Regions from separate parts of the Variovorax sp. GW821-FHT10C12 genome, predicted to be linked through region 2. Evidence: predicted binding sites of a transcription regulator. Region 2 holds the regulator's gene; the other holds the start of a gene.
What was found. The regulator HrcA, encoded in region 2, represses chaperone genes, less so after heat shock. The targets are predictions, from matches to a motif close to TTAGCACTCNNNNNNNNNGAGTGCTAA.

Region 1 (4,206 bases), on a different contig from region 2:
CGAGCGAAATTACATGCCCATGCCGCCCATGCCGCCCATGCCACCCATGTCAGGCATGCCGCCGCCACCGCCGGCTTCGTCCTTCGGAGCGTCAGCGATCATGGCTTCGGTCGTCAGCAGCAGCGAGGACACCGAAGCGGCGTTCTGCAGTGCGGTGCGGGTGACCTTCGTCGGGTCTAGGATGCCCAGCTCGAGCATGTCGCCGTACGTGTCGTTCGCAGCGTTGAAGCCGTAGTTGCCCTTGCCGGCCAACACAGCGTTCACCACCACCGAGGCTTCGCCGCCGGCGTTGTTCACGATTTCGCGCAGGGGCGCTTCGATGGCCTTCAGCACCAGCTTGATGCCGGCTTCCTGGTCGGCGTTGTCGCCCTTGACCGAGTCGCCCACAGCTTGCTTGGCACGCAGCAGAGCCACGCCGCCGCCAGCCACAACGCCTTCTTCCACTGCAGCGCGGGTGGCGTGCAGGGCGTCTTCGACGCGAGCCTTCTTTTCCTTCATTTCGACTTCGGTGGCAGCGCCAACCTTGATCACTGCCACGCCGCCGGCCAGCTTGGCCACGCGCTCTTGCAGCTTTTCACGGTCGTAGTCGCTGGTCGCTTCTTCGATCTGAACGCGAACTTGCTTCACGCGGGCTTCGATGTCACCGGCAGCGCCAGCGCCGTCGATGATGATCGTGTTTTCCTTGCCCACTTCGATGCGCTTGGCTTGACCCAGGTCGGCCAGCGTCACCTTTTCGAGCGTCAGGCCCACTTCTTCAGCGATGACCTTGCCGCCCGTCAGGATGGCGATGTCTTCCAGCATGGCCTTGCGGCGGTCGCCGAAGCCAGGAGCCTTCACAGCCACAACCTTCAGGATGCCGCGGATCGTGTTCACGACCAGCGTAGCCAGGGCTTCGCCTTCGACTTCTTCGGCAATGATCAGCAGCGGACGGCCGGCCTTGGCGACTTGCTCCAGCACCGGCAGCAGGTCACGGATGTTGCTGATCTTCTTGTCGAACAGCAGCACGAAGGGGTTGTCGAGCAGCGCCGATTGCTTCTCGGGGTTGTTGATGAAGTAGGGCGACAGGTAGCCGCGGTCGAACTGCATGCCTTCGACGACGTCGAGTTCGCTGTCCAGCGACTTGCCGTCTTCCACGGTGATCACGCCTTCCTTGCCGACCTTGTCCATCGCGTCAGCGATGAGCTTGCCGATGGTTTCGTCGCTGTTGGCCGAGATGGAGCCGACTTGCGCGATTTCCTTGGAGGTGGTGGTGGGCTTGGAAGCCTTCTTCAGCTCGGCGACCAGGGCCGTGACAGCCTTGTCGATGCCGCGCTTCAGGTCCATCGGGTTCATGCCGGCAGCCACCAGCTTGAAACCTTCGCGAACGATGGCTTGGGCCAGGACCGTGGCGGTCGTGGTGCCGTCACCAGCGTTGTCGCTGGTCTTGGAGGCCACTTCCTTCACGAGCTGGGCGCCCATGTTCTGCAGCTTGTCCTTCAGTTCGATTTCCTTGGCCACGGACACACCGTCCTTGGTCACGGTGGGGGCGCCGAACGAACGCTCGAGCACCACGTTGCGGCCCTTGGGGCCCAGGGTCACTTTGACTGCGTTGGCCAGGATGTTGACACCCTCGACCATGCGTGCGCGGGCTTCGCCGCCGAAGACTACGTCTTTTGCTGCCATGATGAATTAACTCCGAATGGATTGAATTGGGATGAGATCGAAAGAGAGGAGAAGAATTACTTCTCGACGACTGCGAACAGGTCGTCTTCCTTCATCACGAGCAGTTCGTCGCCATCGACCTTGACGGTCTGGCCGCTGTACTTGCCGAACAGGACGCGGTCGCCGACCTTGACGGTCAGTGCGGCCAGTTCGCCCTTGTCGTTGCGCTTGCCCGGGCCCACGGCCAGGACTTCACCCTGATCGGGCTTTTCGGCGGCTGCGTCGGGGATGACGATGCCGGAGGCGGTCTTGGTTTCGCTGTCAACACGCTTGACGATCACGCGATCGGCCAAAGGACGAAGTTTCATTGCATCTCCTGGAAGGGTAAGAAACGGGTTTGTTTGTGGTCGGGCGCCGGAGAAACCGGCGACCTGTCGACTGGATGGGAGGGCTGTTAGCACTCGTCAGCAGCGAGTGCTAATCATAAGGGCATTCGATGACCTTTCAAGAGCGTGGCCCTTGCCCTCGTCTCGCACGGCGGTGCTTTTCCGGGGAAACCCCGGGCTGCCGGGTGCCATCGGTCGGAACGTTTGGGGTTCTTTTGTCCGGGTGAAATGAAACCGCTCAGACCCCTGCAGAGGCCGCGCGCGGATTGCTTCTTTGTAATCCACGTGATCGGCGATTGACGGGGCGGGCTTCCTAGAGTCGCGGCACGCCAGCACGCAGCACCGGATGGATGCGCGCGCAGGCCGCCCGATCCACCCTTCCAATCTCCAAGGACACCATGGCTCTCACCTTCCGCAACACCGTTTTCGCTGCCTTGGCCGCACTGGCCGCGGCCGGCGCTTCCGCCTCGGGCACCCATGCCGGTGGCCACGACCACGATGCCGAAGCCGCCGTCGGCAAGCCCGGGGTGGCTGCCAAGGTGACGCGCACGGTCCAGGTCGACATGACGGATTCGATGCGCTTCACGCCGGCGGACATCAAGGTCAAGCAGGGGGAGACGGTGCGCTTCGTCGTCAAGAACTCGGGTGTCCTGAAGCACGAGCTTGTGCTCGGGACCGAGAAGGCGCTCAAGGCGCACTACGACGCGATGAAGAAGAACCCCGAGATGGAGCACGCCGATCCGAACATGGTCACGCTGGCCGCAGGCAAGACCGGCGAGATCGTCTGGCAGTTCACGCAGGCCGGCAAGGTCGATTTCGGCTGCCTGCAGCCAGGCCACTACGACGCCGGGATGAAGGGCGCGGTGCTGGTGGGCAAGGCCGGCAAGTAAAGCAAGAAGCAAGAGGCGGCCGCATGCCGGCCACGCAGCCGCCCGGCACGCTCAGAACTTCGCGCGCAGCGTCAGCTGCACCTCGCGCCCCGGTCCCGGCAGGATCAGGTTGTCCACGCTGCCGTGGGCCGAGACGTAGTACTTGCGGTTCGCGATGTTCTTCAGGTTCAGCGCGATCTCGTAGCGCTCGGTCTTGTAGCTGGCCGCGAGGTCGGCGGTCAGGTACGAGGGCAGCGTGACAAGGTTGCTCAGCGACGCATAGCGCGCGCTGACGTAGTTCAGGCCGCCGCCGGCGCTGAAGCCGTGGCCGAGGTCCTTCATGGCCCACACGAAGGCCGAGTGGCGCGGCGTGAGCGCGGCGGTCTTGCCCTGCACCGGGATCGCGGCGCCCACGGGCAGCTGCAGCGAACTCACGGTGGCGAGCGACTTGGTCATCTTCGCGTCGAGGTAGGCATAGCCTGCGCTCACGTCCCAGCGGCCCGGCAGGCGGCCGTTGAGCGCAAGCTCCAGGCCGTTGGTGCGCTGCGTGCCGACGTTGATCTGGCGGCGCGGGTTGTTCGGGTCGGTGTTCTTGATGCCCGAGCGTTCCAGGTTGAACAGCGCGGTCGTGAGGTTCAGGCCGCCGTCGAGCAGGTCGAACTTGGCGCCGATTTCCTTGTTGACGGTGATCTCGGGCGCGTTGTCGATGTTGCCGGTGGACAGCGCGAAGTTCTCGCCCGAGGGCTGGAACGAGCGGCTGTACGACACGTAGTACGACTGCACCGTGTCGGGCTGCCACACCACGCCGGCGCGCGGGCTGAACCTGCGGTCGGTGCGTTCCAGCGGCGCGAGCTTGCGCTCGAAGCTGGTGTCCTGCTTGAACACGTCGTAGCGCCCGCCGATCAGCGCCTTCCAGTGCGGCGCCAGCGTGATCTGGTCCTGGACGTACACGGCCGCGGTCTTGAACTCGCTGTTGCTCGGGATCGCGCCGTCGGCGAGGTAGGTGGCCAGCGGGATCGGCAGCGGGTCCACCACCGGGCTGAACAGGTTCACGCGCTGCGCGCCCGTGGCGGAAGACACGCTGAACAGGCGCTTGCGCTGCACGCCGAACTCGGCGCCGACCAGCCACTCCTGCTTGAAGCCGCCGATGTCGTTGCGCCAGGTCAGGTCGGTCTGGTTGAACCAGCCGCTCTCGTCGCGCTCGACGATGCCGCGCGTGCGGCCCACCGTCAGGCGCACCGGGTCGGTGGTGCCGCTGGGCAGCGTGTTGTTGCGGTCCAGGTGGTAGCTGGAATAGCGCGTGGTGTTGC
Region 2 (4,206 bases):
GGACGGCATCAGCTGGTAACTGGCCAGCCGGTGCGGGTCGAGCCAGATGCGCATGGCGTACGCAGCGCCGAAGGCCTGCACCGAGCCCACACCGTCGACGCGGCTGATCGGGTCGCGCAGGTTGCTGGCCATCCAGTCGGCGATGTCGGTGTCGGTGCGCTGGCCGGTCTCGTCGTAGAGCGCCACGATCAGCAGGAAGTTGTTCTGCGACTTGGCGACCGTCACGCCCTGCTGCTGCACCGCCTGCGGCAGCCGGCTGGTGGCCTGGCTGACCTTGTTCTGCACCTGCACCTGCGCGGTGTCGGGGTCGATACCCTGGCGGAAGGTGACGTTGATCTCGGCCCAGCCGGCCGCGCTGCTGGTCGACTTGAAATACATCAGGCCATCGATGCCCTTGAGCTGCTGCTCGAGCACCTGCGTGACGCTGTTTTCCACCGCCTGCGCCGAGGCGCCGGGGTAGTTGGCCGACACGACCACGGTCGGCGGCGCGATGTCCGGGTACTGCGACACCGGCAGCGTGCGAATGGCCACGCCGCCGGCCAGCATGATGAGGATGGCAATGACCCAGGCGAAGACGGGCCGCTGGATGAAGAAATGAGCGATCACGGGAGGTTGTCGCTTCTGATCAATCGGCCGGCGAAGGCGCGGCGGCGGACGATGCGCCCGCCGTGGACACCGGCACCGGCTTCACTTTTTCGCCAGGGCGCGCGCGCTGCAGGCCATCGACCACCAGGCGGTCGCCCTCGCGCAGGCCCCGGGTCACGACCCAGTGCTCGCCCTCGGTGCTGCGCACTTCGAGCGCGCGCAGCTCGACCTTGTTGTCGGCCGCCACCACCAGCGCGGTCGGCTCGCCCTTCTCGTTGCGGGCCACGCCGCGCTGGGGCGCCAGGATGGCCTGGCGCTCCACGCCGGACTCGACCTGCGCGCGCACGTACATGCCCGGCAGCAGCAGCCCTTGCGGGTTCGGGAATTCCGCACGCAACGTGACCGAGCCGGTGGCCTCGTCGACCGCCACTTCGGAGAACTTCAGCGTGCCGGCATGCGGGTAAGGCAGGCCGTCCTCCATGCGCAGGCGCACCTGGGTGCTGGCCGGCGCCATGTCGCCCGAGATGAAGCGACGCTTGAGCTTCGTCAACGCCAGGCTCGACTGCACCACGTCGACGTAGATCGGATCGAGCCGCTGGATCGTGGCCAGCGCCATCGCCTGGCCCGGCGCCACGAGCGCGCCTTCGGTCACGGCGGAGCGGCCGATGCGTCCCGCGATGGGCGCGGTGATGCGCGTGAAGTCGAGGTTGATGCGCGCCGCCTTCACGGCCGCCTGCGCGGCCTTCACGCCGGCTTGCGCCTGCACCAGCGCCGCCTGCGCCTCTTCGTGTTCCTGCCTGCTCACGGCGTTGGCCTTGACCAGTTCGCCGAAGCGATCGGCCTTGCCGCGCAGGCTGGCGATGGTGGCCTGCGAGGTGGCCAGCGTGGCCTGCGCCTGCTCGTGCGCGGCCTCGAACGGGCCGGGGTCGATCTCGTACAGCACCTGGCCCGCGCGGACCATGCCGCCCTCTTCGAACAGCCGCTTGCGCACGATGCCGTTGACCTGCGGCCGCACCTCGGAGACGCGGTAGGCGGCCGTGCGGCCCGCGAGCTCGGTGTGCACAGCCACGTCGCTGGCGTGCAGCGCCACCACGCCGACTTCGGGCGGCGCGTCATCGGTGGTGGAAGCCTGCTTGGCACCGCATGCAGCGAGCGCGAACAGGGACATCGGAAGCAGAAGCTTGAAAAGCGGGGTCATGGCCATCGGGAATCGCAGTGCGGCGCGCGCAGGGATCACCCGGCTCGTTACATTTGCACTCAAATGGTGCATTCTGCCTTCGATGTTGCATTGCAACCTGAAGGAATCCTGTGTTTGCCGTAGGTGAAATCAGCGGCGGCCGCGGGCCCCGCTCGCGCCCTCGCAGCAGCAAAGAAAAAGGCCGCGCAGTGAGGCCTTCGTCGGAGTGTCTACAGAGGGGGAATGTGTGGTGGTAGGCCGTGAGTGGCTTGAACACTCGACCAACGGATTATGAGTCCGCTGCTCTAACCAACTGAGCTAACGGCCCACGCGGGCCCGATTCTATGCGCCGCGCGCGGCCACTTACTTGCGGTGGCTCAGCGCGTTGCTCACCAGCCGCGACGTGATGTCGACGATCTGAATCATGCGGTCGTACGGCATGCGGGTCGGCCCGATCACGCCCAGCGTGCCGACCACCTGGCCGTCGACCTCGTAGTTGGCGCTGACGATGGACAGCTCCTCGAAGGGCACGACCTGGCTTTCGCCGCCGATGAAGATGCGCACGCCCTCGGCCTTGCTCGACACGTCGAGCAGCCGCATCAGCTGTGCCTTCTCTTCAAAAAGATCGAAGGCGCGCCGCAACTGCCCCATGTCACTGGAGAAATCGGTCACTGACAGCAGGTTGCGCTCGCCGGAGATCACGACGTCGTCGGCCTGGGCATCGGTGAGCACTTCGGAGCTGACCTGCACCGCGGCCTGCATCAGCGCCGCGATTTCACCGCGCAGCTTCTCGACCTCGGACTGCAGCCGGTCGCGCACCTGCTCGATCGTCAGGCCCGCGAAATGCGCGTTGATGTAGTTCGAGGCCTCGACCAGTTGCGACTGCGAGTAGTCGGATTCCGGGAAGATCACGCGGTTCTGCACGTCGCCGTCGGGCGACACGATGATCACCAGCAGCCGCCGCTCCGAGAGTCGCAAAAATTCGATCTGCTTGAACACCGAGGCGCGGCGCGGCGCCATCACGACGCCCACGAACTGCGACAGGTTCGACAGCAGGTGCGCGGCGTTGGCGATCACCTTCTGCGGCTGGTCGGCCGCCAGGCTCGGCGTGCTCATCTGCTCGCGCTGCGCGGTCAGCATGGTGTCGACGAACAACCGGTAACCGCGCGTGGTCGGCACGCGTCCGGCCGAGGTGTGGGGGCTGGCGATGAGCCCCAGCGCCTCGAGGTCGGACATGACGTTGCGGATGGTCGCGGGCGAGAGATCCAGCCCCGCCGACCGCGAGAGCGTGCGTGATCCGACGGGTTGCCCATCGGCGATGTAACGCTCGACCAGCGTCTTCAACAGCAACTTGGCACGGTCGTCCAGCATTGCAAGATTTTAGTGTTGTAATTTGTGAGCTATGACCTCACGCTTTCGTCACGTCGCCCTGATCGGCAAATACCAGGCTTCCGGCGCCCGGGCGCAAGCCGATGCGCGCGACGGCGTGATGGAGGGCATCGGCGCCTTCCTCGAATCGCAGGGTTGCACGGTGTTCGTGGAGCGTTCGTCCTGCGAGGACACCGACGCACCGCCCCACCCGCGCTACCAGGCGCTGTCGGTCGAAGAGATCGGCCAGCGCTGCGACCTCGGCCTCGTGGTCGGCGGTGACGGCACCATGCTCGGCATCGGCCGCCAGCTCGCGTGCTATGGCATCCCGCTGATCGGCATCAACCGCGGCCGACTCGGTTTCATCACCGACATCCCGCTGGACAACTACCAGGCCACGCTGATCCCGATGCTGGCCGGCGAATACGAAGAAGACCACCGCAGCCTGATGCACGCGCAGGTGCTCCGCGACGAGGCCGTCGTGTTCGACGCGCTCGCGATGAACGACGTGGTGGTCAATCGCGGCGCCACCTCGGGCATGGTCGAGATGCGCGTGTCGGTGGGCCGCCATTTCGTGGCCAACCAGCGCGCCGACGGGCTGATCATCGCGTCGCCCACGGGCTCGACGGCCTACGCGCTGTCGGCCGGCGGGCCGCTGCTGCATCCGGCGGTGCCGGGCTGGGTGATGGTGCCGATTGCGCCGCACACGCTGTCCAACCGCCCCGTGCTGCTGCCCGACGCCGACGAGATCGTGATCGAGCTGGTGAGCGGGCGCGACGCCAGCGCCAATTTCGACATGCAGTCGCTCGCCTCGCTCGCCATCGGCGACCGCGTGGTGGTGCGCCGCTCCGACTTCCGGGTGCGCTTCCTGCACCCGCGCGGCTGGAGCTACTTCGACACGCTGCGGAAAAAACTCCATTGGAACGAAGGGGGCTCCTGAATGAAGGACCACGCCCCCAGCTTGAGGACGAACTGAGATGGCTTTGCGACGCATCGCACTGCGCGACTTCGTGATCGTGCGGTCCCTTGAACTCGACCTGTCCGCCGGCTTCACGGTGCTGACCGGGGAAACCGGC

Region 1: AC07OH_RS18810 (co-chaperone GroES) is a predicted target of HrcA. The motif match lies at 2,096-2,122, and genes of this name have one in related genera.

Annotation. Positions count from the first base shown of each region.
Region 1 covers NZ_JBWKNE010000003.1:497,151-501,356, forward strand. The annotation lists gene groL (chaperonin GroEL) at 10-1,662, opposite strand; gene AC07OH_RS18810 (co-chaperone GroES) at 1,719-2,009, opposite strand; gene AC07OH_RS18815 (cupredoxin domain-containing protein) at 2,426-2,917, shown strand; gene AC07OH_RS18820 (TonB-dependent receptor) at 2,969-4,206, opposite strand, start outside.
Region 2 covers NZ_JBWKNE010000004.1:363,309-367,514, forward strand. The annotation lists gene AC07OH_RS21070 (efflux RND transporter permease subunit) at 1-606, opposite strand, end outside; gene AC07OH_RS21075 (efflux RND transporter periplasmic adaptor subunit) at 626-1,753, opposite strand; tRNA gene AC07OH_RS21080 (tRNA-Ile) at 2,014-2,090, opposite strand; gene hrcA (heat-inducible transcriptional repressor HrcA) at 2,126-3,133, opposite strand; gene AC07OH_RS21090 (NAD kinase) at 3,165-4,070, shown strand; gene recN (DNA repair protein RecN) at 4,108-4,206, shown strand, end outside.